Regions from separate parts of the Rossellomorea sp. FM04394 genome, predicted to be linked through region 3. Evidence: riboswitches for the same ligand, from Rfam matches in the RefSeq annotation. Region 3 holds a riboswitch; each other region holds the start of a gene.
The links. A riboswitch is a leader RNA that binds a small molecule or an ion and turns the genes downstream of it on or off. The one in region 3 is predicted to bind thiamine pyrophosphate.
Positions count from the first base shown of each region.

Region 1: linked by a shared signal. The riboswitch ahead of tenA (thiaminase II) and the one ahead of ACCB35_RS06825 (ABC transporter substrate-binding protein) in region 3 are both predicted to bind thiamine pyrophosphate.
Region 2: linked by a shared signal. The riboswitch ahead of thiT (energy-coupled thiamine transporter ThiT) and the one ahead of ACCB35_RS06825 (ABC transporter substrate-binding protein) in region 3 are both predicted to bind thiamine pyrophosphate.

Region 1 covers NZ_CP168654.1:2,379,519-2,390,017, reverse strand. Annotated here, with positions in the region: gene ACCB35_RS11930 (sensor histidine kinase) at 1-727, shown strand, start outside; gene ACCB35_RS11925 (response regulator transcription factor) at 724-1,323, shown strand; TPP riboswitch at 1,614-1,721, shown strand; gene tenA (thiaminase II) at 1,839-2,537, shown strand; gene ACCB35_RS11915 (ECF transporter S component) at 2,530-3,108, shown strand; gene ACCB35_RS11910 (ABC transporter ATP-binding protein) at 3,123-4,550, shown strand; gene ACCB35_RS11905 (energy-coupling factor transporter transmembrane protein EcfT) at 4,547-5,350, shown strand; gene ACCB35_RS11900 (thiamine phosphate synthase) at 5,340-5,963, shown strand; gene thiO (glycine oxidase ThiO) at 5,965-7,062, shown strand; gene thiS (sulfur carrier protein ThiS) at 7,067-7,270, shown strand; gene ACCB35_RS11885 (thiazole synthase) at 7,272-8,036, shown strand; gene ACCB35_RS11880 (thiazole biosynthesis adenylyltransferase ThiF) at 8,036-9,055, shown strand; gene thiD (bifunctional hydroxymethylpyrimidine kinase/phosphomethylpyrimidine kinase) at 9,071-9,880, shown strand; gene thiE (thiamine phosphate synthase) at 9,877-10,499, shown strand, end outside.
Region 2 covers NZ_CP168654.1:364,098-374,596, forward strand. Annotated here, with positions in the region: gene ACCB35_RS01940 (amino acid ABC transporter permease) at 1-13, shown strand, start outside; gene ACCB35_RS01945 (amino acid ABC transporter ATP-binding protein) at 10-732, shown strand; gene ACCB35_RS01950 (RNA polymerase sigma factor) at 793-1,323, opposite strand; gene ACCB35_RS01955 (DUF6449 domain-containing protein) at 1,343-3,316, opposite strand; gene ACCB35_RS01960 (ABC transporter ATP-binding protein) at 3,288-4,190, opposite strand; gene ACCB35_RS01965 (GntR family transcriptional regulator) at 4,177-4,572, opposite strand; gene ACCB35_RS01970 (ZIP family metal transporter) at 4,892-5,707, shown strand; gene ACCB35_RS01975 (histidine phosphatase family protein) at 5,787-6,329, shown strand; gene ACCB35_RS01980 (general stress protein) at 6,366-6,689, opposite strand; gene ACCB35_RS01985 (thioredoxin family protein) at 6,818-7,144, shown strand; gene ACCB35_RS01990 (hypothetical protein) at 7,364-7,663, shown strand; TPP riboswitch at 7,747-7,845, shown strand; gene thiT (energy-coupled thiamine transporter ThiT) at 7,914-8,510, shown strand; gene ACCB35_RS02000 (DedA family protein) at 8,661-9,251, shown strand; gene ACCB35_RS02005 (threonine/serine exporter family protein) at 9,435-10,184, shown strand; gene ACCB35_RS02010 (threonine/serine exporter family protein) at 10,231-10,499, shown strand, end outside.
Region 3 covers NZ_CP168654.1:1,355,799-1,366,297, reverse strand. Annotated here, with positions in the region: gene ACCB35_RS06865 (dicarboxylate/amino acid:cation symporter) at 1-848, opposite strand, end outside; gene ACCB35_RS06860 (phosphatase) at 1,237-1,665, shown strand; gene splB (spore photoproduct lyase) at 1,713-2,741, opposite strand; gene ACCB35_RS06850 (transcriptional regulator SplA domain-containing protein) at 2,754-2,999, opposite strand; gene ACCB35_RS06845 (TatD family hydrolase) at 3,124-3,903, opposite strand; gene ACCB35_RS06840 (ABC transporter ATP-binding protein) at 3,896-4,633, opposite strand; gene ACCB35_RS06835 (ABC transporter permease) at 4,635-5,396, opposite strand; gene ACCB35_RS06830 (thiamine-binding protein) at 5,393-5,686, opposite strand; gene ACCB35_RS06825 (ABC transporter substrate-binding protein) at 5,699-6,685, opposite strand; TPP riboswitch at 6,848-6,958, opposite strand; gene ACCB35_RS06820 (phosphotransferase enzyme family protein) at 7,036-7,941, opposite strand; gene ACCB35_RS06815 (aldo/keto reductase family oxidoreductase) at 8,027-8,929, shown strand; gene ACCB35_RS06810 (Fur-regulated basic protein FbpA) at 8,983-9,168, opposite strand; gene ACCB35_RS06805 (cation diffusion facilitator family transporter) at 9,260-10,153, opposite strand; gene ACCB35_RS06800 (heavy metal translocating P-type ATPase) at 10,164-10,499, opposite strand, start outside.

The DNA.
Region 1 (10,499 bases), 1.0 Mb from region 3:
TCTGATCATTTGGATAAGTGTCATTCTGTTACCTTTTAATATTTATAATCGCAATAAACAGGTGCAGCTCGAAGATCAGTTAGAGGATGCCAATAAACGTATTTCAGACTTGGTCAAGCAGGAAGAACGCCAAAGGATTGCCCGTGATCTGCACGATACTTTGGGTCAAAAGCTTTCTCTCATCGGCCTGAAAAGCGATCTGGCCAGAAAATTGGTGTACAAGGATCCAGAGCAGGCCCGGAATGAATTAAAGGATGTTCAGCAAACGGCACGAACCGCTTTAAGTGAAGTAAGGACGATGGTTTCACAAATGAGGGGGATCCGGCTAAAAGACGAAATCGTCCGGATCAAACAGCTATTAAAGGCAGCCGAAATTGATTTCGTGATGGACGATGAAATCATTCTGCCCCAGGCATCACTCTTTCTGGAAAATATTTTGAGCATGTGCCTAAAAGAAGCCGTGACAAATGTTGTCAAACACAGCAAGGCGTCGTACTGTGAGCTTATCATTGAAGAGTCGGATAAAGAGATGACCATCATAGTGAAGGATGATGGTAAGGGGATCGAGGGAGATTACACACAATCTAAAGGCAGCGGTCTAATCGGGATGAGAGAACGCTTGGAATTTGTGAATGGGAGCTTAGACGTTTTTTCCGAGAGTGGAACCACTTTGATAATGAGAGTGCCGAAAGTAATTAAGCAGACAGACAGGGAGGGAATGGAATGATTCGAATTGTGATTGCAGAAGACCAGCGAATGTTACTAGGGGCTTTAGGCTCATTATTGAGCTTGGAGGATGATATGGAAGTGGTAGGGAAAGCCGACAATGGAGAAGAAGCCATTGCCCTCGTCCACGAGCTGAAGCCGGATATTTGTATCATGGACATTGAAATGCCTAAAAAGACCGGTCTTGAAGCCGCAGAGGAATTAAAGGGTAAAGATTGCAAAGTGATCATACTGACAACTTTCGCGAGGTCCGGTTATTTTCAACGTGCATTAAAAGGCGGGGTGAAAGGTTATTTGTTAAAGGATAGTCCAAGTGAGGAACTGGCGAACTCGATCCGTCTTGTGATGGACGGTAAACGTATATATGCACCGGAGCTCATGGACGATGTGTACGGTGAAGAAAACCCTCTCACAGATCGAGAAAAAGAAGTGTTGGAGCTGGTTGCCGACGGGAAAAACACGAAGGAGATAGCCGATGAGCTCAGCCTCAAAACGGGTACCGTCCGAAACTACATCTCAACCATTCTAGACAAGCTTGAAGTAAAAAATCGAATCGAAGCCATCACTCAATCAAAAGAAAAAGGATGGTTTAAATGATGGGGCAGGGACGGACCTCCAACATGGAGGTCCGTCCCTGCTATTAATGTAGTGTTTATACATGTTTAATCAATCTCTTGTATTTTTATATATTTTTAATAAGTGCTTAATTTTGCTTTATGAGAGCCTTATTCTAAAAAGTATTTCAATTAAATTTATTAAGGGGAATCCTTTGCCATCATTGGTTTTGACTGGAAAGGACAAATGTGAAAATGATGAAAGGATCTCTTTTTGGTGTTGACAAGTAAAAGAATCGTGGTACGATAGCATCGAATACAAAATTTCATAGGACGATCCACTAGGGGTGCCTTATTAAAGGCTGAGATTAAAGTGTGACTTTAAGACCCTTTGAACCTGATCTGGTTGAGACCAGCGTAGGGAAGTGGTGTTTGACGGTCGCATAGAATCGTAATCTAACATTCTGATCTCAAGCCACTTTCTGTATGCTGTATGCATAATGGAAAGTGGCTTTTTTGTTGCCTATTTCGGATCGTCTGGAAAAGGAGAAAGATACTATGTCATTTACAGCGTACTTAAGAAATGAAGTGAAGGAAATTTGGGAAGCAAGCTTTCAACATCCTTTCGTTAAAGGTATCGGCGATGGAACGCTCCCCCTTGAAAAATTCAGATATTACATTCTGCAAGATGCTTATTACCTGTCGCACTTTTCAAAGGTGCAGGCACTTGGGGCAGCCAAGGCAACAGACTTACATACCACATCGAGAATGGCAACACACGCTGTGGGGACAAATGAAGCAGAGCTATCACTTCATGAAAATTTCTCAAACCGTTTAGGGATTACGGAAGAAGAAAAACAGCAGTTTAAACCTTCTCCCACTGCCTATGCCTACACGTCGCATATGTATCGTTCCGCACAGTATGGAGGCCTCGCAGATATTCTGGCGGCAATACTTCCTTGCTACTGGTTGTATTATGAAATCGGTGAACGCTTGAAATCATCCACACCTGAGGATGCCATCTATCAGGAGTGGATCGCTGCGTATGGCGGAGAATGGTTTCGGGAATTAGTGGAAGAACAGATCCATCGACTGGATGGATTGGCTGAAACGATGACGGTAACAGATAAGGAAAGAATGAGGGAGAATTTTATTTTAAGCAGCATATATGAATTACAGTTTTGGGAAATGGCATACACTCTGGAGAAGTGGCCGTTTCAGTCATCTCTTGGTAAAGAAGGTGGAATACATGTCTAAATTAAAGCTGACGGACATTTTAGTAACGGTCGTTATCTCCATAGGTTTTGGAATCATTTATAAGCTTTGGGGACCGGTCTACAACCTGTTAAAGCCATTTGGATTGCATGCTGATCAACTGATCTATGGCATGTGGTTCATGGCGGCGACCGTGGCTTTTTTAATCATTCAGAAACCTGGCGTGGCACTTCTGGCAGAGATTGCAGCATCTTCAGGGGAATTTCTCATGGGAAGTGAATGGGGCCTCGAGGTACTCCTATTCGGTCTGATTCAAGGATTGTTTGCAGAGTTCATTTTCCTTATCACCCGCTATAAACGTCATGATGTCTTCATCATTTGTACAGCAGCAGTGGGCTCTGCAATTGGATCAATCCTGATGGACTATTTAAAAGGATACATGGGAGACCTCGTTCTGTGGAATTTATCACTTTTTATTGGTGCCAGATTAATAGGTTCCATCTTGATAGCAGGCATAGGAGCCTTTTATCTTGTTAAGGCTTTGGAGAAAACGGGGGTAACCAGTTTGGTAAGACGTGCTGACCAAAGAGATTACGATGCCCTTAATCAGTAAAGGAGGGAAGGACCATGCATGTTGAAAATCTGCGGCTTACATTTTCGGGTTCAGAGAATCTGATGTTTAAAGACGTAAGCCTTAAGATAAAAGAGGGGGAAAAGGTATTGCTACTCGGGCCATCTGGTTGTGGAAAATCCACACTCCTTCAGGTTCTATCCGGTGTGATCCCCCATTCGATAGATGTACCGATGAAAGCTGACTCGATTGAACGTCCTGAATCTTTCGGGTATGTCTTTCAAGATCCGGACGCTCAATTTTGTATGCCTTATGTTGATGAGGAAATTGCCTTTGTTTTGGAGAACAAGCAAATCCCAAGAGACGAAATGCCAGAGGAAATTAAAAAACTGTTAAAGAAGGTGAATTTAAGTCTGGGGGATTCCCATACGAAAATCTCATCTCTATCAGGGGGGATGAAACAAAAATTGGCCATTGCTTCTGCCCTTGCGCTCCATCCCCATACGCTATTTCTGGATGAACCTACAGCCATGTTGGATGAAGAGAGTACAAAATCTGTATGGGAAACAGTGAAAACGAAATGTAAAGATAAAACGTTACTTATTGTTGAACATAAGCTGGATCACGTAATGGAAATCATTGACCGTATTATTCTTTTCGATGCTTGTGGAAGGATAGTGGCTGATGGTCCAAAGTCTCACATCTTATCAAATTTTAAGGAAACATTGAAATCAGTTGGGGTATGGTATCCGGAAGCGTGGAAAGATTATCTTTCTTTCCACCCACCGGAGAAGGTTGCCCCGTTTGGAAGGACGACTATAAAGCTAGAGAACTTCAAAGGGTATGTACAAAAAGAGGTGAAGATCCACCTTCAAAATGCCGGCAGCATTAAAGGTGAATGGATTGCAATCACCGGAAAGAACGGAGCCGGGAAATCTACATTACTCCACAGTCTCATGAAATTCATCCCAACTACCGGGAAGTATGAATTATATGGAAGACAGGTAAAAGGGAAGAATGTTCCAAGAGAATGTACATTTGTTTTTCAAAATCCCGAGTTTCAGTTTGTAACACACAGTGTGTTTGATGAAGTTGCGTATACCTTTCGGCGGGGAAAGGTGGATGAAGGGATAGTGGAAGAAAAAGTGCATGCACTATTGAAGCGATTCAAGCTTGATCCATTCAAACATCATCATCCCTATCATTTATCCATGGGGCAAAAGCGTAGATTAAGCGTCGCAGCTTCCCTTGTCAGGAATAAAGATATTCTGTTATTGGACGAACCGACTTTTGGCCAGGATTCCCAAAATACGTTTGCGTTACTTGAGATGCTTCGAGACTATCAAAAAGAAGGGTCTACCATTCTGATGGTGACCCATGATGAAAATATCATTACTCACTTTGCATCCAGAGTATGGGTCATCGAAAATGGGCGCCTCACCCAGGATTTCTATAATGAGATTGCAGGTAGTAAAGCAATATGAATATAGAACTCGAGCACAGAGAAACCTGGCTTCATCAAATCAATCCCAGCTTCAAGCTAATGACCTTGATCGGGCTTTTTGTATTCCTGCTTTTTATTCATTATCTTAACTGGTTGTTATATTTGAGCTTACTGTTTTTTCTCCTGTTATGGGTGTTCTCAGGATATTCATATAAAACCGTCAGTCTAATGATCCTACCCTTTTTCCTTGTTTTCATCTCTACAGCTTCATCAATGATTTTATTTGGGAAAGGTGAAACAACATGGATGAAACTTGGATTGATCCACATTACCGAAGAGAGTTTTTATCGGGGGATCCATGTTGGATTGCGTACCATCGTATTCGCTATCTTGGGATTATTATTTGCACTTACAACGAGACCGGTGAAGCTTTTCTACTCCCTCATGCAGCAGCTGAGATTAAAACCTAAGTATGCGTATAGTTTTATGGCCGGATTTAGATTGATTCCCATTATGATTGAAGAATTCTTCACGATACGAAACGCCATGAGAGTCAGGGGAGTTGAAGAACGTAGAGGAATAAAGCACGTATTCCATAAATTGAAATCGTATTCCATTCCCCTGCTTGCCCAGAGCATCAGAAGAGCGCACCGAATTGCTGTGGCCATGGAAACAAAGGGTTTTAAAGGAAGTGGGCAGCGAACCTATTACTACAGAGTAACCTTTTCGAAATATGATGGATATTTCTTGGGGAGCATTCTCTTCATGATTGTGCTCAGTTACTATTTTTCTACCCATCTACCTATTTTTCCGGCGGGAGATGTTCGCTATGGGAATTGAAACGAGAAAACAATTACATGTGATATCAACAGGAAAACAATCTGTGGAAGAATTAGTGAAAATCTCGAAGTCCATTTATCCATATCTCGACATGCTCCATCTTCGCGAAAAGCAGTGGACGGGGAAAGAAATGGCTGTGGCCATCGATCGATTAGTAAAAGCAGGAGTCCCGTTAACAAAATTATGTGTCAATGATCGGGCAGACATTGCCTTTATGAAGCATGTAAGAGGGGTGCAGCTTGGCCATCAAAGTGCGGATATCAGCTTGGTGAAAAGTGCTTTTCCTTCCTTGAAAATAGGTGCTTCTGTACATTCCCTTGAAGAAGCACAACAGGCAATGGATAAGGGAGCGGATTATCTACTCTATGGAAATGTATATGCTACTTCTTCGAAACCAGGGAAAGCCGCCGGGGGAGTAGCAAGTTTGGTAAATTTGGTTCAATCCATCCCTGTTCCCACTATCGCTATCGGTGGCATCACACCTAATCGTGTACGTGAAATAATGCAAACTGGAGCAAGAGGGGTGGCGGTTTTATCAGGCATTTTCCTTTCAAAGGATCCAATTGATTCAGCCCGATCCTATTATAAAGAATTACATAAGGAGGTGAGGTAGTTTGGTAAAGCAGTATGACGTCATAATTGTGGGTGGAGGAGTGATTGGCTGCTCCATTGCATATCAGTTATCCAAAAGAGGAAAGAAAGTTCTCCTGATTGAGAGGAATCAATTGGCGGGAAAAGCTTCGAAAGCCGCTGCAGGCATGCTTGGCGTTCAAACAGAATTACATGGGGGGAGTCCTATGTATCATTTGGCGATGGCAAGCCGGAATATGTATTCTACATTAGCTGAGGAACTCAAAGAAATCAGCGGAATGAACATTGAGTATGTAGAAAATGGAATGATTAAACTAGCGAAAACAGAAGAAGAAGCCCATGACTTACTGAAAGTTGCATCTATAGCAGCAAAAGAGGAACAGGTTGAATGGTTATCTCCTGGAAGCCTATCTATCTACGAACCTCATCTCTCAAAAAATGTGGCTGGTGGGTTATATATTCCAAAGGATGGAAATGTCTCAGCCCTAAAGCTTACACAAGCGTTAGGTTTGGCAGCGGCAAGATTAGGTGCAGAAATGAAAGAATTTACGGACGTCTATGATTTTATAATAGAAAGAAGCTGGATAACGGGGATTCAAACATCTATAGGTCCCTTTTACGCTAACGAAACGATCGTAGCGGGAGGTGCTTGGAGTCAATCTCTACTGAAACAGTTGAATAAGACTTTCAATACGTATCCAGTCAAAGGAGAATGCTTTTCAGTAAAAGTATCCCGGAAAGTAGTAGAACGTACAATTTTCACTGATGGCTGCTACATTGTTCCGAAAATGGGTGGAAGACTTTTGATAGGGGCGACAGAGAAGCCGCATACCTTTGATGAAACCATTTCCGTAGATGGTTTGTTGAACCTCATGCAGCTGGCGACAAGCATATTGCCTGATTTAGCTTACGCCGAGTGGGAAAAGGCTTGGGCCGGCATACGTCCACACACACATCATGGATCTCCATTTATCGGGAGAAGTGAGGAATGGGATGGTCTTTCCATTGCAACGGGGCATTACCGTAATGGTATTCTCCTCGCCCCAATAACAGGAGTGATGATGGCAGATATTATTGAAGGTAAGGATACTCATCCAATAGATGAATACCAGAGGGGTTGAGAAAGTGGAATTACGTATAAATGGACAGGTTGTCACGGTCCCAGACACAATTTCGACGATTGCAGATTTAATTCACTATTTTAAACTTGAAAATAGAGTGATTATTGTTGAACAGAATCAAAACATTCTTGAAAAAAATGAGCATGAAAAGGCTGAACTAAAAAAAGGCGATACTATTGAGCTTGTCCAATTTGTAGGAGGCGGTTGAAATGTTAAAAATCGGAAAGTACACATTCCATTCAAGACTTTTACTGGGAACGGGAAAGTATCCTGATTTTGATATTCAGAAAAGAGCTGTCGAGGTTTCCGGTGCAGAAATTCTTACGTTCACAGTAAGGCGCATGAATATATTTGAGCCTGGTCAACCTAATTTCTTAGAAAAACTGAATCTTGAAAACTATTCATTATTACCGAATACAGCAGGGGCTAAATGTGCTCAGGAAGCAGTCCGGCATGCACAATTAGCGAGAGCTTCAGGGCTCTGTGACATGATTAAGGTAGAAGTGATCGGATGCGATAAAACGCTGCTGCCCGATCCCGTCGAAACACTGAAAGCAACAGAAGAATTAATAAAAGAAGGCTTTACGGTGCTTCCCTATACGTCTGATGATGTTGTTCTTGCAAGGAGATTGGAAGAGTTAGGGGCCCATGCCATCATGCCGGGCGCTTCCCCTATAGGATCAGGACAGGGAATCATCAATCCAGTCAATCTTCGTTTCATCATTGAGCAAACAAAAGTACCGGTCATTGTGGATGCTGGAATTGGTTCTCCTTCAGATGCTGCTCTTGCGATGGAACTCGGGGCTGATGCTGTATTACTCAATACAGCCGTCTCTTCTGCGAACGATCCAGTTATGATGGCGAATGCCATGAGGCTTGCGATTGAAGGGGGGCGATTCGGATTTGAGGCTGGAAGAATTCCGAAGAAACGTTATGCAACAGCAAGCAGCCCAGTGGAGGGGATGAGTGTTTGATAGAAGATAGATATTCAAGACAAACGCTGTTTCACCCCATCGGAACAGAGGGACAAAAGTTAATAAGCAATAAACATGTGTTGCTGATCGGGGCGGGAGCACTGGGAACAGGCAATGCAGAAGCCCTTGTGCGTGCTGGTATCGGAAAGTTGACGATTGTGGATCGTGATTATGTAGAATGGAGTAATTTACAACGTCAGCAGCTATATAACGAGGAAGATGCAAGAAATCGAATCCCCAAAGCTATAGCGGCAAAAAAAAGACTCCAAGCGATTAATTCAACTGTCAAAATTGAAGAGCATGTACTGGATGCCATGCCCGAAGAAATGTTGAGACTTGCCAAGAACGTAGATCTTATCATCGATGCAACGGATAACTTTGATACAAGAATGATCATAAATGATATCTCTCAAAAATATTCCATTCCTTGGATTTATGGTGCGTGTGTTGGGAGTTATGGACTATCATTCACTATTCTTCCCGGTATCACCCCTTGTCTTCGATGTTTGATAGAAACTGTTCCAATCGGTGGGATGACCTGTGATACAGCGGGCATCATCAGCCCTGCCGTCTCCACAGTGGTGGCTTATCAAACAACTGAAGCATTAAAGATACTGGTAGAAGACATGGAGGCACTTGGGAATAAAGTGGTCTCTTTTGATTTATGGAAAAATGAGCATACTTCCCTGGATGTGAGAAAGCTGAAAAGGGATGGATGCCCTTCATGTGGAGAGCATCGAACCTTCCCCAGTCTAAAATACGAAAATCAAACCAAAACAGCAGTCCTTTGTGGGAGGGATTCAGTTCAGATCCGTCCAGTTTCAAAACAAGAAATCGATCTTATTGAACAATCACAATCGTTAGAACTCCAGGGGAAACAAGTTGTTAGAAATCCATATTTGATTTCATTCGAGGTCGAATCTTATCGAATCGTACTCTTTCGTGATGGACGTGCTCTCGTTCACGGAACAAAAGATGTAAGGGAAGCAAAATCAGTTTATCATCGTTATTTGGGATAAAGGGAGGAGAACATCATGATTAAAAAAGCATTGACGATTGCCGGATCTGATTGTGGCGGTGGGGCTGGGATCCAGGCAGATCTCAAGACGTTTCAGGAACTGAATGTCTTTGGGATGTCTGCCATCACAGCAGTGACGGCGCAAAATACAAGAGGTGTACAAGGTGTGTATCCATTATCTAGAGAGGCTGTCATAGATCAATTGACCTCGATTGCTGAAGATTTACCTCCCAAAGCCATCAAAACGGGTATGCTGGTGAACGAAGACATTATTTCTCATGTAGCCGACTTTGTTCGATCACACTCTTGGAAGAAGCTCGTTGTGGATCCTGTCATGATAGCAAAAGGGGGAGCAACATTATTGGAGAGGGAAGCCGTTAACGCTCTGGTCAATGAATTGATCCCCCTTGCGTTTGTTGTCACGCCGAACATTCCTGAAGCCGAGGCATTGACAGGGATGGACATTTTGAACGATGTTGAACGTAAGAAAGCGGCGGAGGTATTGTTCCAGATGGGTGCTAAACATGTGGTGATTAAAGGTGGGCATCAATTTCATGCTCAATCTTTACAAGCTACTGACATCCTCTTTGATGGGAATAGATTTTATGAGTTTAGCAGTCCGAGAGTCTTCACACCACATACACATGGAACAGGGTGTACATTCTCTGCTGTGATTACAGCACAATTAGCAAAAGGACATACGGTCTATGATTCTGTCAAAACAGCCAAACATTTTATAACTGCCGCGATCAGTGACTCACTGGGTATCGGGAGTGAACACGGTCCGACGAATCATTGGGCGTACCAAGCCGGTATGAATGTATGAACCTCAGAAGAAGTTTGCAGTTATATTTTGTGATGGGAAGCCATAATTGTGTGAAGAATCCGGCACATGTATTAGAAGAAGCCCTTTTAGGCGGAGTGACCATGTTTCAGTTTCGTGAAAAAGGCATGGAAGGTTTAGAAGGTGATGCGAAAGTTGAGCTGGCTCATGAGCTGCAGCGTTTATGTCGTAAACACGGTGTTCCTTTCATCGTGAATGATGATGTGGAGTTGGCGTTATTAATGAACGCAGATGGAGTACATATAGGTCAGGAGGATGAACCTATCGATAAAGTCCGTCGGAAAATTGGGAATAGAATACTTGGTGTCTCCTCTCATGACGTGAATGAAGCGAGGTCAGCTGTGGAGTCCGGGGCAGACTACCTAGGAGTCGGTCCTATGTTTCCTACCAATACAAAGAATGATTGTAGAGAGGTCCGTGGTCCGAAAATCATCCAATCAATAAGAACAAATGGTATCGATATCCCCCTTGTCGGGATTGGAGGCATTCAATACAATAATGCTTCTCAAGTATTGGAAGCAGGTGCGGACGGTGTCGCAGTCATTTCTGCGATTTCAAAACACCCGTTTTGCACAGGGAAGTTAGCCCAGGCTATCCAGCA
Region 2 (10,499 bases), 990 kb from region 3:
GGCAACCGAATGATTAAGGCAGTGAATCTTAAGAAGTCCTTTGGAGAATTAGAAGTATTGAAAGATATTAACGTTAATATCGAACCGCAAGAAGTGGTTGTAGTAATAGGGCCATCGGGTTCAGGAAAATCAACGTTTCTGCGTTGTTTGAACCTTTTAGAATCGATTACCGATGGTCATGTGTATATTAAAGACCGGGATCTAACGGCCAAACAAACAGACATCAATAAAGTACGTACGGATGTGGGAATGGTTTTTCAACAATTCAATCTTTTCCCTCATAAAACCGTGATCCAGAACATTATGCTCTCTCCGATGAAGGTAAGAAAGTGGCAAAAGGATAAGGCGGAAAAGAAAGCATTGGAGTTACTTGATAAGGTGGGACTCAGGGAAAAAGCGTATGTGTACCCGGACTCCTTATCTGGTGGGCAGAAGCAGCGGGTGGCTATTGCACGGGCTCTGGCCATGGAGCCTGAGATCATGCTGTTCGATGAGCCTACTTCAGCCCTTGATCCAGAAATGGTAGGAGAGGTGCTGGAGGTCATGAAACAGCTTGCGAAAGAGGGCATGACCATGGTCGTTGTCACCCATGAAATGGGATTTGCGAGAGAAGTAGGGGATCGTGTCATCTTTATGGACGGCGGGTATATCGTGGAAGAAAACAGACCGTCTGAACTCTTTGGGAACCCAAAACACGAAAGAACCCAGGCATTTTTAAGTAAAGTGTTGTAAGTTGGGGTACTAATCCTGAATTCCACAACAAAAGGAGCCTTCTCAACAAGGCTCCTTTTCCTATGCAGTCTTTGCATGAACAATTGAATATAGCTGCTTTCGTGCACGGTGAAATCGTGTTTTGACCGTGGAGGGAGACAGATTCAGCTTTAAGGCAATTTCCCCATCACTAAGATCCTGCGTCACTTTCAAGGACATGACCTCCTGCTGGGGCGGTGGCAGCCTCTTGATGTTTTCCTGGATGCTGTTCTTGAGGAATCGGGCTTCGATTTCCTCTTCCAAAGCGATATCATCCTGAATTGGATTGACTTCTTCATAATCTTCTATGCAGACTTCATTGCGTTTCGATTCTTTGCGGATAAAATCGATTGCCGTATATCTTGCGATAGAAGTGAGCCAGGACTTTGTTTTGGTCGTATCCAATAAAGTGTCGATTTTGATATACGCTTTAAGAAATGTTTCCTGGACGATGTCCTGTGATAAATGAACGTCCTTCGTCATGTTGTAAGCAATATGATAAATCAGCTTGTGAAATTGATCATACATCTCCTCTAAAGAGGGAGGAGATGCTGGGAACTGAAGTGTGTCCATGTGGATTCACCTCTACTTTCTATTCTAAATCGTCTAGTTTATTTTTTAGGAATGAAGGTGTATCTTTAGCTTTTAACCCTCGCACTTCGACATTTCCGTGGATTTTATACTTGATGATCACCATATATTCATTTGTCATCTGGTTGTATACGAGTTGATCCATGATGGCTTCAACGTGTTTGGAATCCTCTATTTCAATTCCTTTGTTTTCTTTCTTCAACTCCAGGGCTTCGGTATCTGGATCCATGACGTTGAACAGACGGTTACGGTAACGCTCTTGATCGATCACGTACATCCACTCAACGTCAGATGCAGTCACTCTTACATCTTCAAGGTATCCATTCTCCTGTAGCCAGGATTCGAATTTCTTATCGTTATTATGCACCCCGACATGGGTCCATTTGTTCTCTGAAAGAAGTAATTCAACGTTATAGAGGTTCACTCTATCGCGATCTTTTAACGTATCATTATAGGTTTCTTCTCTTAAAATTCCGATGGCTTCATTGATTTGTTCCGGGTCGACAATGCTTATACTCTGTCTGTTCCCCATATCAGCATAAATCGACAGCTTGTCTACACTGTTTGAATCTACGGCGAAAATCTCATTCGTTGTTTCTTTATAACTTTTCATTTTATATAAAGCAGCATATTGGGATTCAAACTCTTCTATATTCATACGGTAGTTCCTCACAAGCTTGCTTCCATCGTGCATCTTGTAATAAAAGAAGACCTGTTCACTATCCTCGTCTGGTACGGTACGATCGTGATTGTTGACGATTTCCTTATGAAGGTTAAGGACGGCTTTAATGGTTTGAGGGTCGTCTATAAAGTGATCCTTGATAAGGCTATCGGGATTGTCTCTCATGGAATAATAGCTGTTACTGACATGGACCTTTTCTATACCCTTCAAATCAGGAACCTTCTTTTCATACTGAAATAAATCAAATTGGATGAACACCCCGATAAGAGAGATGGTAATGGCAAACGCTGCATATCCTTTCCAGTGCCGGAATACTCTCCAATGTTTTTGTAACACCATCTCGGCAATATAGTAGCCAATGAAAGATCCAATAAAATATCCGAATATCGTCCAGATGGCCTCCTGATAGATCTCATGGAAGTACATCCCCCCAACCAGCATGAAACAAAAAGCGACTCCATATTTGAACAGGGGTCTCAGAACAGGAACCACGATGGCTTGAGATGCTGCTTCTACTTTTCTCGTTTTATACAATACATACGATAAAACATAGAGTAGGAGAGTGATAGCTATGAACAGCGCCACATCTAACCCGGAAAAGATTTTATTCTCAAGATATACGGCCTTGATGACAGGGGAATATTGTTCAATTTGGATATTGAAAAAATAATCTTCTGGAAATCCAAATAAAAGATTTTTCAAGCTAAAGCATATCAGCATAAACATGCCCGCCGGCAATAAGAGCAGGATGTAGGTAAGAGCACCTTGTACAGCCGTCAATCCCGTTATCATGGCCACAAAGGCAGCGGTTGTGAAGAGAAGAATATTCATCAGAATGGTAATGCCGCACCAGGTGAGAATATCCTGAACTTCAATGTATTGCTGTAAATCTGTCAATGAATAAAGGGAGATTAAAATAACTGTATTCAGTACAATCGGAATAATGAGTATTGCGAACCCAACCCCGGTAAAATGGAAAAATAATTTGCTGCGTGTAATGGGAAGACTGTGCATAAAGTCCGCAGCTTGTTTCACATGTAAATATCGAAACAGAAACAGGGATAAGATGACTGGAATAAACAGCATCAACCCCATTTGGATCGGGTATTGCATTTTAAACAGGTTCTCATAAATGGCTACCGGAAAAGGCTGGTTCTCGTTGGATAGTTTTCCGATAATGTCAATCGGTAAAGAAAAGAGAAGTCCGACAAAATAGACAATGCCTACCCATCCAACATTCCGAAGGCTTTGTAGGATGACTTCCTTATTGATCCATGATGTTTTGGATGGCATATCCGATGTCCTCCATTTCATAAACAAAAATTTCTTCAAGGGTCAACGGCAACAGATCAAAAATCACCGGATGATAAGGCTGGATCATGCTTCTCACCTGTTGTTCGTCACCTCTGACGATGCAGAGGGATATACTTCCCCGGGTCTCTTCATGTAGAATGTCAAGCTCAGTAAAGAGCTTCTGAGGAATCTCACCTCTGAATGCCAGCTGAACTTTATGAATCCCGCTCTTCAAATCATCAAGCTCTTTCTCAAGCAGAAATCTCCCTTGATGCAAAATTCCGATATGATCACAAATATCTTCCACTTCCCGTAGATTGTGAGAGGAAATCAGAATCGTCATCTCCCGGTTGGCAACTTCTGTGATTAGCACGTTTTTTACTTTCTTACGAACGACGGGGTCTAATCCGTCAAGGGGCTCATCCAGAATGAGTACATCTGGTTGCGTGGCTAATGCAAGAATAAAAGCTGCTTGACGCTGGACGCCTTTCGAAAATTTATGAAGCTTCTTATGAGGATCGATCCCGAAAAGGCTAGTGAGAGATTTATATTGATGAACATCCCACCGGCTATAAGTATGTTGATAAAATTGAGCCATTTGACTTAACGTATAGTGGGCAAAGAAAAAAGGTTGATCGGGAATGAAAAACAAGCTTTCCTTCGTCGGGATATTCTCAAATATCGGTTGCTCTCTTAAGAAAATGTCTCCTCTTTCCGGCTTAAACACTCCAGCGATGGACTTGAGTAATGTCGTCTTTCCTGCACCATTCGATCCGAGCAGTCCATAAATTGAACCTTTTTGAACTGAGAATGAAATATTATGGATGATTTCATTACCCTCAAAGGCTTTACTTACTCCTTTAATCTCTATCATCAGCACTCTTACCTCCTACCGATGCCTCGATATCAGCAATCATCTGCTTTAAATCTTCAGGCGTAATTCCTAAATAAAGAGCCTCAGACAAAAGTTTAGACAACTCTTCCTTTACTTTCATGATTTTCTCCGCGTTTTGAATGTGACTTGAAGGATTAACAAAGCTACCCCGTCCTTTCACCGAATAAATATACCCCTGGGTTTCTAATTCCCTATAAGCTTTTTGGATTGTGTTTGGATTTATGGTCAGCTGCTGAGCCAAGGTACGAACAGAAGGCAATTGTTCATCCGGCTTCAACACCTCATTAATGATTAACTCCTTTAATTTTTCGACTAATTGTTCATATATGGGCTTCCGACTTCTTAAATCAAGCTCAAACATATCCACCCTCCCAACTGTATAAAGTGTACTATGTGTCTTAATACAGTTAAAGTATATAACAAGTTCTACCAGTTTGGGAAGAGGGATGTTGAAAAAAATTTTGAGAAGCTGGTTGGAGTGATATCCACTTTGACTTTTGTGAATAAGGACTCCCTGGTTTGGGAGTAGAAACAATGATACAAACACAAACTAAAGATGAATAACATATATATAGAAAACTGATAAGGTATGGTAAATATGACATTTCCTTTGACAAAGAAAGTTTCCTTGAGGCAAAATGATGGTATTCAAAATTTTTGATCGGAGGAGAGGGTTGGTTATGTTCTTAGATTGGTTAAGTGGATTCAACCCAGCCGTCCAGGCACTTTTTGGCGGTACATTGACATGGGGATTAACCGCACTGGGGGCTGCAACGGTTTTTTTCTTTACCAAAATAGAAAAGCATACGTTGAATATGATGCTCGGGTTTGCTGCAGGTGTCATGATAGCAGCATCGTTTTGGTCACTTCTTGCTCCATCAATAGAGTTCAGTGAACAAAACGGTCAGATTCCATGGCTCGCTCCTGCAATCGGTTTTTTGCTTGGCGGCCTTTTCATAAGACTATTAGATTTTGTCGTACCTCATTTACACTTAGGGAACTCAGCGGAAAAAGCGGAGGGACCTCCGACTAAATTTAAGAAATCAACCCTTTTATTCCTGGCCATTACTCTTCATAATATTCCCGAAGGTCTAGCGATCGGTGTTGCTTTTGGGGCAGCATCCCTGGGACTTGGGGACGCAACTTTGGTAGGGGCAATCGGACTCGCGATAGGAATTGGTATTCAGAATATGCCTGAAGGGGCAGCACTTTCGATACCATTGCGTGGAGAAGGGATGTCGCGTTTGAAATCCTTCAACTATGGTCAGCTTTCAGCCATCGTTGAGCCCATTGCTGCCGTAATTGGTGCAGCTGCTGTCTTATTAGTGCAGCCACTGCTTCCTTACGCACTTGCTTTTGCTGCTGGGGCCATGATTTTCGTGGTAGTCGAAGAGCTGATCCCAGAGTCTCAATCCTCTGGAAGTACAGACCTGGCCACGCTGGGACTCATGTTGGGGTTTGTTGTAATGATGATTCTGGACGTATCGTTGGGTTAAAATAAGAAAGCATGCGGTTTAGATCGCATGCTTTTTTTATTGCCAAAAATAGTATAATGGTAGTGGAGGGGGCGAAAGTGTGAAGGTTGGTCTCGTGAGGCATTTTAAAGTAATAAGAGGATACCCTGATAGATTTGTGACATCCGAAGAACTGATGAAGTGGGTAGAAGAGTACGATGAGTCAGATGTAGAAGAGAATGAGGTTGATCTTCATGATATTGAATGGAAGAAGTGCTATGCAAGTGACTTAGCCAGGGCAGAAGCAACGGCTCGAAAAGTTTATGCCGGGGATATCGTATCATTGAAGGAGCTACGTGAAATCAGACTATCTCCCATATTCAGTTCGAAGAGAAAGCTTCCACTGTTTTTACATTTGTTTATGATCCGGGTAGCCTGGTGGTTTAATCATCGTTCTCAGCCTGAGAGTAAGAATGAAATCCTTAAAAGAATCAATAGGATTGTCGATGCGATCATACAAGAGGGGGAGGACGTTCTCATTGTAGGCCATGGCGGGATTATGATGTTTATGAGGAAAGAGCTGATAAAACGAGGATTTAGAGGTCCTAAGTTTAGAAGACCATTAAATGGGGAGCTCTATGTTTTTCAAGACAAAAAAGGATGATTCCGGGGAATCATCCTAAGCCATTTCTCTATAAGGTCAGTTTTTAACAATCAATAATATCTTTCCTTCGTCGAGCTTTTCTTCGTACTGATCCGCTTCTTCGTGGGAAAATCCAACTTCCATCAGTTTATTTCGGAGTTCGTCGCCTTTTTTCAGAATCATGTTCCCTACTGCAGTCCCTATGCCTGTCTCCTTGACACCAATCTCATTGGCGTCAGCGCGATCCGCGACTCTGTCCGTCCGGTCATCATCATGTGATAATACATAAAGATTATGTTTGTCCACGCCTCGAGAAGATAGCTTTTCAACTTCTGTAATTAATTCCTTATCGTCATAAAATTCCTTAACAGTCGGTTTCAATTCAGGTCTCCTCCATCCTTTATAATGTATTGTCGTTTATCTTTTCCCGTGGGTTCAGGGTGGTAAACCTATGGAGATGTGGGTATACCTATTAGTAATGTGTTATCAAAGAAAGGAGATCTCAAGATATGGAAGAAGTTCATTCTTTAGAATCCATAAATGCTACACTTGCTGCAGAAAAGCTGAGTTTACTATACATTTCAAGACCCAATTGCTCTGTTTGTCACGCACTTTTGCCACAAGTGAAAGAAGTATTGGAAGAGTTTCAAGATGTGAGGTCCATTCATGCCGATGCAGAGGAAATACCGGAAATAGCCGGTGGGTTCTCTATTTTTACTGTGCCGGTCATCATCGTATTTGTAGATGGAAAAGAAATGTTCAGGAAGGCCCGATTCGTTCCAATGGATGAGTTGCATACCCAAATGGCCCGTCTCGTGAAGATGTTAGACCACTAAACAAACGTTTGATTAAGAGAGAAAGTTGTTGGTCTGACAAGGTGGAAAGGGTTAAACGGTTGTTTAATACTTTAGAAACTTAATCTTGGGAGCCGTTTAATAGCAATAAAAAAAGAGCTGCTAAAAAAAGTAGCTCTTTTGTCATGGTTCGGTGAATAGGTATATAATAGAGAGTATACGAGTATAGTAGTCATGAAGAAATAAAAGGGGGCTTGATGAATGATCAGATTGTCCAGGACAAAGAAAGTCATTTTACTTGGTTTAGCAATCATCCTCATAATAGTAGCCAACCGGATTTCCAGTGTACAACAGCTGACAGCAAGAATTGCCACTAACCTGTATATCAGCATGAAGTATCAAGATCTGGATCTCGAATACCAGAACGTCGAATTCTCACCCCAGTTTGGAGATTATTCTGTAGCGTACAAGGACAAGGATGGAAAAGTCTATGGATTCATGGTTACCCCTAAGTCAATGCCCGTCATCATACTTCACGATCCTCTTAATGAGTCACCTTAAATAATAGCGAAATTAAAGAGTGAACCTATCTACCTTTCATCATTTCATTCTTCGTGTATAATAAAATATAACAACTTTATAAACGTTACCACAAGGGGAGCGAAAGCTGAGAGTGAACAATCTGTTCTGACCCTCTGAACCTGTTAGTTAGTACTAGCGTAGGGATGTGGATAATAAGCAGCATTGCTTATTTTGCTTTTACATTAAGCCCCCTTATGGTTTCGTTTCATCTAACAAGGGGGATTTTTTTATGAAAAACATACGTCTTGTGGTTTTACTCGAAGCCTCATTGATGGCGGCATTCGCCGTTATCCTTGATATGCTTCCGTCTATTAAGCTATCACCGAGTATCTCCATTTCGATAGCAATGGTTCCTATTTTTCTATTGTCATATCGAAGAGGATGGAAGGCGGGCATATTGGCTGGATTTGTATGGGGCCTATTGCAAATTGCCTTGGGAGATGCTTGGATTGCGACTCCAGTGCAGATGGTAATTGAATATTTCATCGCCTTTGCCTCTATCGGTCTTGCCGGATTCATTTCTGGTAAGATCCAATCCTCATTAAGAAATAACTGCCGAACGGAAGCGGTCATGTGGATAGTGGCTGCTACGTTTTTAGGTAGCCTGGCTCGATATGTTTGGCACTTCATCGCAGGATTTGTCTTCTTTGCAGAATATGCACCGAAAGGTATGTCGCCGCTACTTTTTTCATTAGCAGCAAACGGAATCACCATGCTGGGATCAGCACTCCTATGTTCAATCGCTCTGCTGATCGTACTCAACACAGCGCCAAGATTGATCAAAGTAAGGGTATCTCCTCAAGAAAGCAGAAGAAAGGCATCATAAAATTGTCTGGACCGGTCCCTATAAAGAGGCTGGTCTTTTTTTATGTAAAAATACACCCCAGGTCTTAGGAGCAATTACTTCTACGGCTACTGTTTGCATGTTGTCGATTTTTTTATACTTAAGATATTCGTACGTATAGGAGTGACCTGGATGGAAGAAATCATGGCAAATTATTCGGCTGAGTGGGGGATATGGGGTGTATTGCTTTCTCTATTTATTGAAGGAAGTGCTTTCCCTTTTGTGGGCACTTTTTTTATCGTAACAATGGGATTTATTTTAGAATTAACGTGGATGGAGATAGGAATCACTTCTTTAATAGGAAGTTTTCTTTATACAGTGGGGAGCTATATTCCTTATTTTATCAGTTTGAAACTAGGTGCGAAGCTGGAGGCAAGGCTCAAGCCTGAAAAACGGAAGAAGCTTAAAGAAGCCCAGGAAAGGTTCAACCGCTACGGAATCTGGAGCGTAGCGATCGCAAGCCCCCTTCACTTAGGAAATATCATTCCCTTCATGGCAGGCATGGCAAAAATGAATCTGAAAGTGTATTCCCTCCTAACTATGCTCGGGATTGCTCCGTCTACCTTTTTTTTCTTAGGTATAGGCAAGTTCTATGATGGGGATAAAGAAATGATCCTGGGAGTTGTAGAAGAATATCAAATGTTGGTTGTGGCAGGGTTTGTTCTGGTCACTGTTTTGTACACTCTTTTAAAAAGGAAGAGAGAAAAGGGAATAGGAGGATGAGTAGTGAAGATCCGGAGACTGGAGATTTTTTAACAAGTTGCTCAACATTGGCCCCTAAAACCCTCTACACATATTAAATCTACTAAAATCATCCCATTCCTCATTGCTTACACCCCTTCTTTCCTATAAACTAGACCTATTCAAAAAATAGCACGTGTGGAGAGATTGATATTGGAAGCAAAAATGATAAGAAGATATGACATTATGGAGGTAAGTCTGCTGGCGGGTAAGATCATGCTGCAAAGTGGTGCAGAAACGTATCGGGTAGAGGATACGATGATGAGGATCGCCGCTTCATATGGCATTTCAGAATCTCACAGCTATGTTACCCCGACAGGGATCATCTTCTCAATTGAAACGTCTGAACCAACTAAAACGAAGCTGATCCGAATAAACGAGAGGTCAACTGATCTTGAAAAAGTAACCCTCGTGAATAGTATTTCAAGGCAAATCAGTAAAGGGCATCTCACTCTTGAAGAAGCATACAATGCTTTGGAAAAGCTGGATCAATCTGATCTTTCCTATTCCTTTGTTATTCAAGTATTGGCCGCTTCGATTGCAAGCGGATGTTTTCTCATCATGTTCCAGGGAATGTGGAATGACTTCATTCCGGCGCTTTTCGCTGGTGGAGTCGGGTTTACGAGCTTGATTTATTTCCATCGACTCGTACCTATTAAATTCTTCGCCGAGTTTCTTGCTTCCTTTATTATCGGAATGCTTTCCTATGGGTTCGTCCAGCTGGGAGTCGGACAGGAGTTGGATAAGATTATTATCGGATCAGTGATGCCCCTGGTACCTGGGCTTCTTATAACCAATGCCGTCAGGGACTTAATGGCAGGGCATTTGGTGTCGGGTTTATCGAAGGGAGCAGAAGCTTTTTTAACGGCGTTTGCCATCGGGACGGGTATTGCCGTAGTTTTCACTCTGACATAGGGTGCATTTGATAAGTATAGAGAATAAAAGTTGAGGTGAAAAGGGAATGCTCATCATCGAACAATTAGTGACAAGCTTCATATCCGCAGCTGCATTCGGGATTATCTTCAACGCTCCAAAGCAGTCCCTTTTCAAATGCGGAATTGTTGGAATGTTAGGCTGGATCATCTACATAGGAATGAGTTTAAATGACGCGGATGCGGTGCTTGCGACGTTACTTGCATCCTTTGTCGTTGCCGTGATTAGTCAGGTATTCGCGAAAATGTATAGAACCCCGGTCATCATCTTTTCTGTAGCCGGAATTATCCCTCTTGT
Region 3 (10,499 bases):
CGCTGCTGTGCAACATCCATTGAAATGGGAAGCGTGGCGTTACTGCTGGATGTACTGAATCCTACGCTCATCGCAGGACTGAAATTCTTGAAGAACCATAATGGATTCTTCTTTGCCAGAAGAAGGATCGTTCCACCATAAGTAACGATGGCGTGAATGATCAATGCTGCAAGAACGACGACAAAATACAGCCACATCGCCTTCAAAGCACTGAATCCCTGGCTTCCTATTGCTGAAGCGATTAATCCGAATGTTCCGTATGGAGCAAATTTCATAACGAGTGTCACAAGGTACATCATCAGTTCATTACCTTGTTCAACCAGCTTTAATATCCCTTTTGTTTTGTCCCCTAATGCCGTTAATCCAAATCCAATGAAGATGGCAAATGCAATGATTTGCAGCATATTTCCTTCTGTCATCGCAGTCAGTGGATTTTTTGGAATAATGTTCATGAGAGTCTCTCCCACAGGAGGAGCTTCTTCGGTTTCAAAACCTTCCGATTGTGTTTTGTCGATTCCCTCTACCAGGCCGGGATCAATGACATTAGCCAGAGATAGACCGATCACAATGGCAATACAGGTAGTCACTAAGAAGAATACAATGGTCTTCAAACCTATTCTCCCGAGTTTCTTAGGGTCACCCAGACCTGCCGACCCAAGGACGATAGATAGAAACACAATTGGGACGACAAGCATACTGATGAGGTTAAGGAAGATCTTTCCTAACGGAGTAAATAGATAAGGATCTAATATATCAAATATATCTTTAGCAAAAATATTGAGCAGTAATCCCACAATCGCCCCCAGGATCAAGGCGATGATAATCTTCGTTGTTAAATTAAACTTCATAGATGTACCTCCCCATATAAATACAAAATAATTAAAAGATGTTTACCCTAGATTTACACTCGCAAAACCATTCTTATTTCTGTTTTGCAAAAAAAGATTCTATAAATCGTGCTCAGCTGCCTTCCCATTCAGATTCCATTCCCTTAGAGCTTCTTCATTCTCCCTCTCCTATTATACTGATTTTTTTAATAATTGAAGAAGTTTATGGGAGATTTAAAACATATTTACTATATTTCAACCAATTACACCCACAATAACAGGGAGAAACATGATTCCATCTTACTACGGATTGAATGCCAATCTTTTCTTTTTTACATTTAGGGATTAAATGATACGTGATTGGGTAAATAGTAATAACAGCATGAAAATAGAAAGGAACATACCTATTATGAATAAAACAGTCTATTTTCTTTCAAGTAGTCAGCAGCGCAGCTTGATAGCTGAAGGCTGGGCCGAGAAACTCGATGTGTCGGACTGGTCTTTCAAAAGTGCCGGATGGACAGCTGATAGTCGTGCAGAATTCAGTATTTTAGCAATGAGAGAATTATGTATTGATATTAGTTCATTCCCTCTTTCACGCATTGAGATGAAAGAACTTGGTGATGCTTCGGTTATCGTTGCGATTCAGGATAAAGAATATGATGATGAGATGGAGCTTCCATCAGAATTAAAAGAGAAAGTCATCTATTGGAATCTGCCTAATCCCCGTAAACGTTCTACAACACCGATTGAAGAATGGGTACACTATCAGGAGATCTGCGACGAAATTGCCATGCGAGTGAAAGATCTAGAAAACATTCTTCCGCAATTACATTAAGAGGACTGATTACAACGATTATTTCCCACTGTAATCAGTCCCTTTTTTTATGTGAAATACTCAAGCTTGGCTTTCGGAAAATGCTTTTCCATATAAGCATAAAGATGATCTTTAATATCCTCTTCTTCATCCTTCTGATAAATATACTTGCCAATCCCGTACTTACCCCACTTATACCGCCGTTCTTCCTCGTTTAGTTCAAGTTTAGTCATCGGATAATTTTTCTCTATGACCCTTTTAGCCGGTTTTGTAAAACGATGTTGAATAAATTCAAAGGTCAGATCCTTTTTGGCTTCTTCCGGCAGGTGAGCTTCCAAATGTTCAAACATTTGCTTATACCCTTCCTGCCATCCTTCATGGATATAGATAGGTGCCACTATAAACCCTAAAGGATACCCTGCTCTCGCTACCTTTCCCGCTGCCTCAAGACGCTTATCCAGTGGAGATGTACCAGGCTCAAAATTCTTGATCACATAATCTGCGTTGATGCTGAACCGGAACCTTGTTTTCCCGTTATGCTTTGCATCAAGCAGATGGTCGACGTGATGGAATTTCGTTACAAAACGAAGCTTGCCATGCTCGGATTCACCAAAATGTTCGATGGCTCGTTTAAGTGTATGAGTAAGATGATCAATCCCTACAATATCGGACGTACATGCAGCTTCAAATCGTGTGAATTCAGGAGCTCTTTCCGCAATATACTTGTCCGCCGACTCAAATATTTCATCCACATTGACATAGGTTCTGATATACGGTTTACTCCCCATCGTTGTTTGGAGATAGCAGTAGTGACAATGCCCCATGCACCCTGTTGCAAAAGGGATGGCGTATTCAGCAGACGGCTTGGATGTATCAAATTTCAACGTTTTTCTTACTCCGACTACTAATGTGGATTTTGCAATGCGATATTTCTGAAAGTGGTTGTCCCCGGGCAGATTACGAACCTGGTTATGGGATGTTGTGTACCGGATTTCCACATCCATTTTTTCAAACTTTTCTTTGAGCTCTTTACCGAGGGGATATTCCAAGGCATTCGGTTCAAAGTAGACCAATTGTGGCACGAACGGTTTAACCATGATTTATCCCTCCTACAGGTCTCCAAATGATTGAGTATAGGCTTGCTCCGCTTCTGCTTCTGAAGAATAAACCGCAATTTCATGTGTTAACGGATAATAGGTTTCATATAAAAATAACGCCAGTTCGTTCGGATTTTCCGGATCATGTACTACGGCTGCTTCCTGCACGTTGGCTACACTTTGTGTGTGGGGATTTCGATAAATCACATATACGACATCCCCTGCTTGATAGGGCATATATTGATCATTCAGTTCCATTCTTTTCACCTTTTTCTAAACGTCATTACTATCATTTTTTGTTAACTTCCTGATAAATATGATGGTAAAAGTTGTTTATAAAAAAAATTCTCCTGCACCTATGATGCAAGAGAATTCGTTCCTTTTATATACCATAAAAATCACTCGTATTTTTAAATTGTTGTTTATATACATCTAATTCTGGAATTCCTTTTAACTCTGCTATTTTTTCAATGGTTCGATGCATCATACCAGGATGGGTCAACCTTCCATGGAATTCTCCTTCAAAACGCCAAGGACCATCCGTTTCAACCATTATTCCTTCAATAGGATACTTCCTTACAAGCTTCTGTATCTCAACTTCATAAAGGACATCAGGTGTAATTGAGATTGAATAGCCATTTTCAATCATTCTATCAATGGTCTCATCATCTCCTTTAAACCAATGGAAATGAGCTTTTTCTATGGAGTGCTTTTCTAACAAGGTACAAACGATGGGTGCATGCTCATACACCGCATGAAGGATAATCGGTTTGTTCATCCTCTTTGACTCGATCATGAACCGTTCCAACAGATCGATATACGGTTCAACTTCAATATCAGGATCTTCTTTGATTTTGTAATAAGGCAATCCTACTTCTCCAATCGCCACTATTTCCTGTTGATGCAGCTCAATGAATGATAGAAGCTCCTCGACTTCCCCATCAGAAGGCAGATCCTGCTCAGGATGGAATCCTGCAGCCGGTTTGACCCTTGCATCTCTCCTTGAGAGATCGATGTTCGTCCTGGTCGATTGAAGGCAGGACGATACAGATATGAGCGCTTCTACAGAATACAGATCAAGTTCCTGCAGAATCTTATCACGCTCGTATCCTTCGTACAAATCCAAGTGAATATGGGAATCAATCAATGAAGGTTTACACATATTGAGAAAGCTCCTCAAAAATGCTCGTTTTCCATTTCAAAAACTCCTCAGTTAAGAGAATTCCCTTGTCGCGGGGACGTGGAAATGGTACTTTGAACTCCTTCTGCACCCTGGCTGGCCGAGTCGATAATACAATGATCCGGTCTGACAGGAACAGTGCTTCGTCGATATTATGAGTGACGAATAAAACGGAACTCAAATCTTCCTCCCAAATGGAAAGGAGCCACCTCTGCATGTCCAATCGTGTGAATTCGTCCAGGGCAGAAAACGGCTCATCCAGGCATAAAAAGGATTGTGGACTGACAAGGGCACGAATAAAGGCTACTCTCTGCTTCATCCCTCCAGAAAGATCATCGGGATAAGCATCCTCATAGCCCTTCAATCCTGCCCGTTCTATCATACTCAATGCCTTTTCCCTATCTTTTTTTCCGTGCAGCTCCTGACCCAGCATCACATTCTCAATCACCGTTCGCCAAGGTAGCAGGGACGGACTTTGAGGCATATAACTGATGGTTCCTCTCTGGCCATTAATCGACCTTCCATCTAATTGAATATCTCCTGAATCAGGGGTAAATAATCCACCGATGACATGAAACAGCGTGCTCTTCCCGCTTCCAGAAGGACCAAGGATCGAGACGAACTCACCTTTTTCTACACGGATGGAAAGGTTATCCAGTATCAGTTCCCCATCAAAGTATTTGGACATATTTTGAATAGATAAGGTTGTCATGCTATTTATCCTCCTTCCGGTTCCACTTAATCATGATTTTTTCCAATAACAAGATGATGCCAAAGAAAACCAGGCTGAGCAGCATAATCATGAAGATGGCTACAAATACCCTGTCTGTCCTGAAGGAAGAAGAGGCAAGTGTCATGTAGACCCCGATCCCTTCCTGAGCTCCTAACCATTCCGAAATGACTGCCCCCATCACACTATAGGTAGCTGAAATTTTCAGTCCTGAGAAGATGGACGGTAGTGCATGCGGCCATTCAACTTTTCGAAAGATTTGTCCTTTTGATGCTCCTGACATTTTCATATAAAGGATGTACTCGGAATTCGTCTGCCTGAATCCATCCAATGCAGAGACCGCTACAGGAAAAAAACAAATCAGGGTAATGACAATGATTTTTGGCAATAGTCCAAATCCAAACCAGATAACAAGTAAGGGAGCCAAGACGATGATCGGAATATTTTGTGACAAAATCATGAGTGGATATACCGCTTCTCTTACTTTAGGGAGAAGATGCAGACCAACTGCAGTCCCGATCCCAATCGTACATCCAATCACAAACCCTCCGATCGTAAGGAGAGTTGTCGAAGCAAGATGTCCCGTAAACGTGGACCATGAGGCGACTCCTTCAGCCCATATTTCTGAAGGTGATGGCATTAGCCATGCCGGTACCTCGAATACTCTGATGGTGATTTCCCAAATGACGAATAAAAGGATGAGGACCAAGAAGGGTCTCCATCCTTTCGATATCCACGGCTTCATCCTTTATATTTCTCCGTCAATTGATTCATTTCAATCCCGGCAGGCTGATACAATACCTTGATTTGTGAAATGACATTTGAACTGCCCATTTCAATCATTCGCTCATTCATTTGTTCAATCACCTTAAATAAATCTGATAGATTCCCTTCCATCGTCGTTTCCAATGGATGAACTTCATATCGGACACCTGATTTGTCAATGATCGCAATGGCTTCATCGACGTACGGAATGACATCTTCACCATTTTTCGTCTTCGGAATAATTTGTATGCTTACGAGTGCGTTCCCCATTTTGTTCACCTCTTATTTTGGTAAAAATTCGTTTGTGAATGCTTTTTTACTGTCCAGTTCCTTATCTAATAAATCGTTATCATACATCCATGAAGCATAGTTTTCCCAAACCTCCAGCTTCTGCTCCCCCCATCTGTCAGCGTCATCCTTGTATTTAGGAGCAAGCCATTCCTGACTCTTCATGACTAACTCTTCATCAAGATCCGGAGCTGCATCTAAAAGGATCTCACCAGCCTCTTCCGGATTGTCGATGGCAAACTCATAGCCTTTTGAAGAAGCTGATAAAAATGCTTTGACCGTTTCAGGGTCCTTATTAATCATCTTTTCATTCGTCGTCAAAACAGGGGTGTAATAATCCAGTTTTTCAGAGTAATCCTTTACGTACATCATATTTAATTCCTCACCGCGAAGCTCTGCCTCAATACCTGTCCATCCATAGTAGATCCACGCAAAGTCAACATCCCTTTTCACGGCAGTAAAGAAATCTGTATCTCCCATGTTTACAAAATCCACTTTCCCTACATCGGCATTTTCTTGTTTCATAATCGATGTCATGACGGCTTTTTCTACAGGTGATCCCCATCCCCCATAACTTTTCCCTTCAAAATCCTTTGGAGTCGTTATACCCTTATCCTTAGGTGAAGCAAACCCGGATGTATTATGCTGTATGACAGCAGCGATAGATACGAGGGGAACATCCTGCACCCTGGCTTGTGTGACACTCTCTTGATATCCCACTCCAAACTCCGATTTACCCGAGGCAACAAGTTGATCTGCCCCTGCCTCTCCAGGTAAGATGATATCAACATCCAGCCCCTGTTCTTTAAAGTATCCTTTTTCTTTCGCAACGTATAATCCAGTGTGGTTGGTATTCGGGGTCCAGTCCAGTACGACTGATACCTTTTTTAGACCGTCCTTTTGTTCATCTGCCGTATTTCCTTCACTGCTGCAGGCCGTCAAAAGAAAGACAGCACAGATGATGACCATCCATTTTTTCATCTTGAATTCCTCCTCAGTTTCCTTGTATGTAGTTGTAACGTTTATTCTCTATTCTTCACTTTGTAGAGAGAATGAATGTAAAACACCTTAGAGCACTTAGCTCACAAAAACAAAAAGCGCCCCAAGCTTCAGCGTGGGACGCATCGTTAAACATGATCATGTAATGTTTAAGAGAATGTTTCCTACGCTGGTATCAGCCAGTTCAGGTTCAAAGGGTCAGTATCTGTCAGGATACAATCTCAACCGGCCACACCGGTCCCCCTACACTTGTAGTATGAAATTAAACGTTATCTTCTTTCCTACTTTGCCACAGAAAAGGTGGATATTCAAGCATTTCCTCTTAAATAGGTTCACATTTGAAAGGCCCGTTCATAAACACCGGATTTCACCAGCTTGTTAATGAATGGGATGTATGTTGATACAACGTGTGAATACCCTTTTTGATTGTAATAAAAGGTGTATTGAAGAAGAAAGATAATGACTAAGAATGGCATCAGTCCCTTTTCTTCCTGAGTTAAAGTACTATCGGACTGATAGCCCTCCATAAAGGCATGGATACTTTCAAATTGCTCATCCTCCCTTTGCTTGACCTGGTCTTTGAGCATCCCTGCAAGAAAGTAACAGACATCTGCTATTCGGGGTGCTTTTCGTATCCTCTCGAAATCTATGACCCCTGTCACCCTTCCTTCTTTCATGAGGATATTACGGGGATGACAGTCGCTATGGACGAGTTGATGGGATAATTTTCTATAGGAGAAAGACCATTCATTCAGCCTGCCAAGAAACCCCTCGCCACACCTTTCTATCATTTTAGAATCCTGTCCGCTTATCCACTCTCTCAAATGTGTTTCTACTTTCCATTCTTCCACCTCGTATTTACAGGTGTATTGTTTTAGCCTGCTATGGAGTTGTGAGAGATACGTTCCGACCCCTTCCAGAGAAGTAAAGGAATAGAATTGTACTGGCAGTCCTTCCAGAGCTTGGTACAGGGAGTAGAAAACCTGAAACTGCTTTACAAAAGGCTGGTGTGAGACAGTTAACATCGGCCTCTCAACAGTAATTCCCTTTTCTAATAAAAAAGAAGTTAAGAGCAGCTCTTCCATCCGCTTCTCCACTGAAGAGTTCAATCTCTTTTTTAAATAAAATGTCTTCTCCCGGCTCCTCAACTTATAAACATTCGGATGACTTTCCACGTTCTCTATGGAGGAAGGATGGATCTTCCAGTTCAATAATAGATCATGAAGAGGTTCAATCATTTTTAATTCCTTTCCAAACATAGTAATATACGTTTAGTATGACTATAAAGAATATCTACATACCATATGAAAAGAGGTTATAACAATGCAAAGAATACAATTGACGGAAGACCTATCATTCTCAAGAATCATTCATGGGTTGTGGAGACTTGCAGACTGGGATCAATCGAATGAAGATACGCTTTCTCTCATTGAACACAATCTTGAAAACGGAATCACGACTTTTGATCATGCAGATATTTATGGCTCATATACGTGTGAAGCCTTATTTGGTGAAGCCCTTGCCCTTCAGCCATCCTTACGTGAGAAAATGGAGATTGTAACGAAATGCGGTATTGTCCTGCCTTCCGACAATCGTCCGGAACATAAAACTCATCATTACAACACGAGTAAAAAGCATATTTTGGCATCTGTTGAAAACTCCCTGCAGAATCTGAAAACGGACTACATCGATTTATTATTGATTCACAGGCCAGATCCATTTATGAATGGAGAAGAAGTGGCTGAAGCCTTCACTCAGTTGAAGGAAGAAGGAAAGGTACGGCATTTCGGAGTATCAAACTTTAAAGACCATCAATGGAATATGCTCCAATCTTATTTGCCGTTTCCGTTGATCACAAACCAGATTGAATTGTCTGCCTATAACTTAGAAAACTTTGAAGACGGTACATTGAACCTTTGTCAGGAGAAACGTGTCGCGCCGATGGCCTGGTCTCCACTCGCAGGCGGGGTGATCTTCAAAGGAGAGGATGAGAAAGCCATACGTCTTCAACATACATTGAAGAAGGTACAAGAAGAAACAGGCGCAAAGGGAATGGATGAAGTTCTATATGCATGGCTTCTTAATCACCCTGCAAACATTATGCCTATCGTAGGTTCAGGTAAAAAAGAACGCATTCAGAATGCAATCGACTCTCTTTCCATTTCTTTAAGCCACGATCAATGGTTTGAAATCCTGCAAACTTCTATGGGACATGATGTGCCATAATAAGACTCAGTACAGCAAAAAAGACGATCCTTTTTCTAAAAGGTTCGTCTTTTTTAATTCCCTATATCGTCACCAACATAATATTCCAGATAGACATCTTGCAGTTCATTCATGGAGAGCTCATAAAGCTGCTTACCAAAATATTTATACACGCCAATCCTTAATAATTGTTGAATATAGAAATCCTTTTTAAATTCAGGTGTCTTTTGCTTCTGTGATATATTTTCTTGATGTAACATGGTCATCCCTCCAGTTGAGGATATACCCCAATTCGGGACTGAACTAAACATCCTCTTACACATTGGAAATATTAGGAGAAAGTGATAGCTGTTACGTACAAACGTGATGATGGCCCTCTGTGACACTTTTACCCTCAACTTGAATAGTAGAGTGATGGATGCCATATACCTCTTCAAGAAAGGCTGAGAGTCGTAATAACATCGTATCTCGATTCACTTCGTTTTCAACCACCACGTGGCAGCTCAGGGCTGTGAATTCCGACGTGATGCACCATACATGGAGATCATGTACTTCAATGACTCCAGGGATAGCAGCCAGGCTATTCATTACGTCTTGCGTATCGATCCCTTTTGGAGATCCCTCCATTAAGATATGAATGGAATCCTTCGTTACTCTCCATCCGGAAACGACGATCAGGATGGCAACCATGACAGATGCAATAGGATCAGCCAAGTTCCAATTAAAGAAATAAATCAAGAGTCCGGCTGCGATGGCCCCTACCGACCCCAACAAATCACCAAGGACATGAAGGAAGGCACTTCGAACATTCAAGTTATGTTCTGTATCCCCTCTCATTAAAATCCATGCCACGATAATGTTTACAACCAGACCTATGACGGCAATTACCATCATACCCGGTGAAACCATAGGAGTATCTATAAAACGGTGATACGCTTCCCAGAAAATATAAAGGGAAACGAGAATCAACGTTATACCATTAATGAAAGCCGCTAAAATTTCAAATCGCTTGTAACCATATGTCTTCCCTTTATCCGATGCCTTTTCCCCTATATAAAAAGCTGCCAAACTAAGACCTAAAGCGGCTGCATCACTAAGCATGTGTCCAGCATCTGAAAGAAGAGCAAGACTATTCGTGATGATTCCTCCGATGACTTCCACGATCATAAAGGTAAAAATAAATAGGAAACTGATTAATAATGCTTTTTTATTCTGTTTGTGTCCATGACTGTGGTCGTGACCCACATGACATCCCTCACTTTCGGTCTCTTACTCTCAATAATCTAAGACCATTCAATGTAACGAGTAATGTGGCCCCCATATCGGCAAAAATCGCAATCCATAAAGTAAGCCAACCAGGAATGACAAGTAATAATGCAAGGAGCTTGATACCAATCGCAAATGAGATATTTTGCTTGATGATGGTAAGTGTTTTTCGACTTAAGCGAATGATATATGGCAGTTTTGTAAGGTCATCGTTCATTAGAGCGATATCGGCCGTTTCCAGTGCTGTATCGGTTCCTGCCCCACCCATGGCGATTCCTACATTTGAAGCAGCAAGTGCAGGGGCATCATTGATTCCATCCCCAAC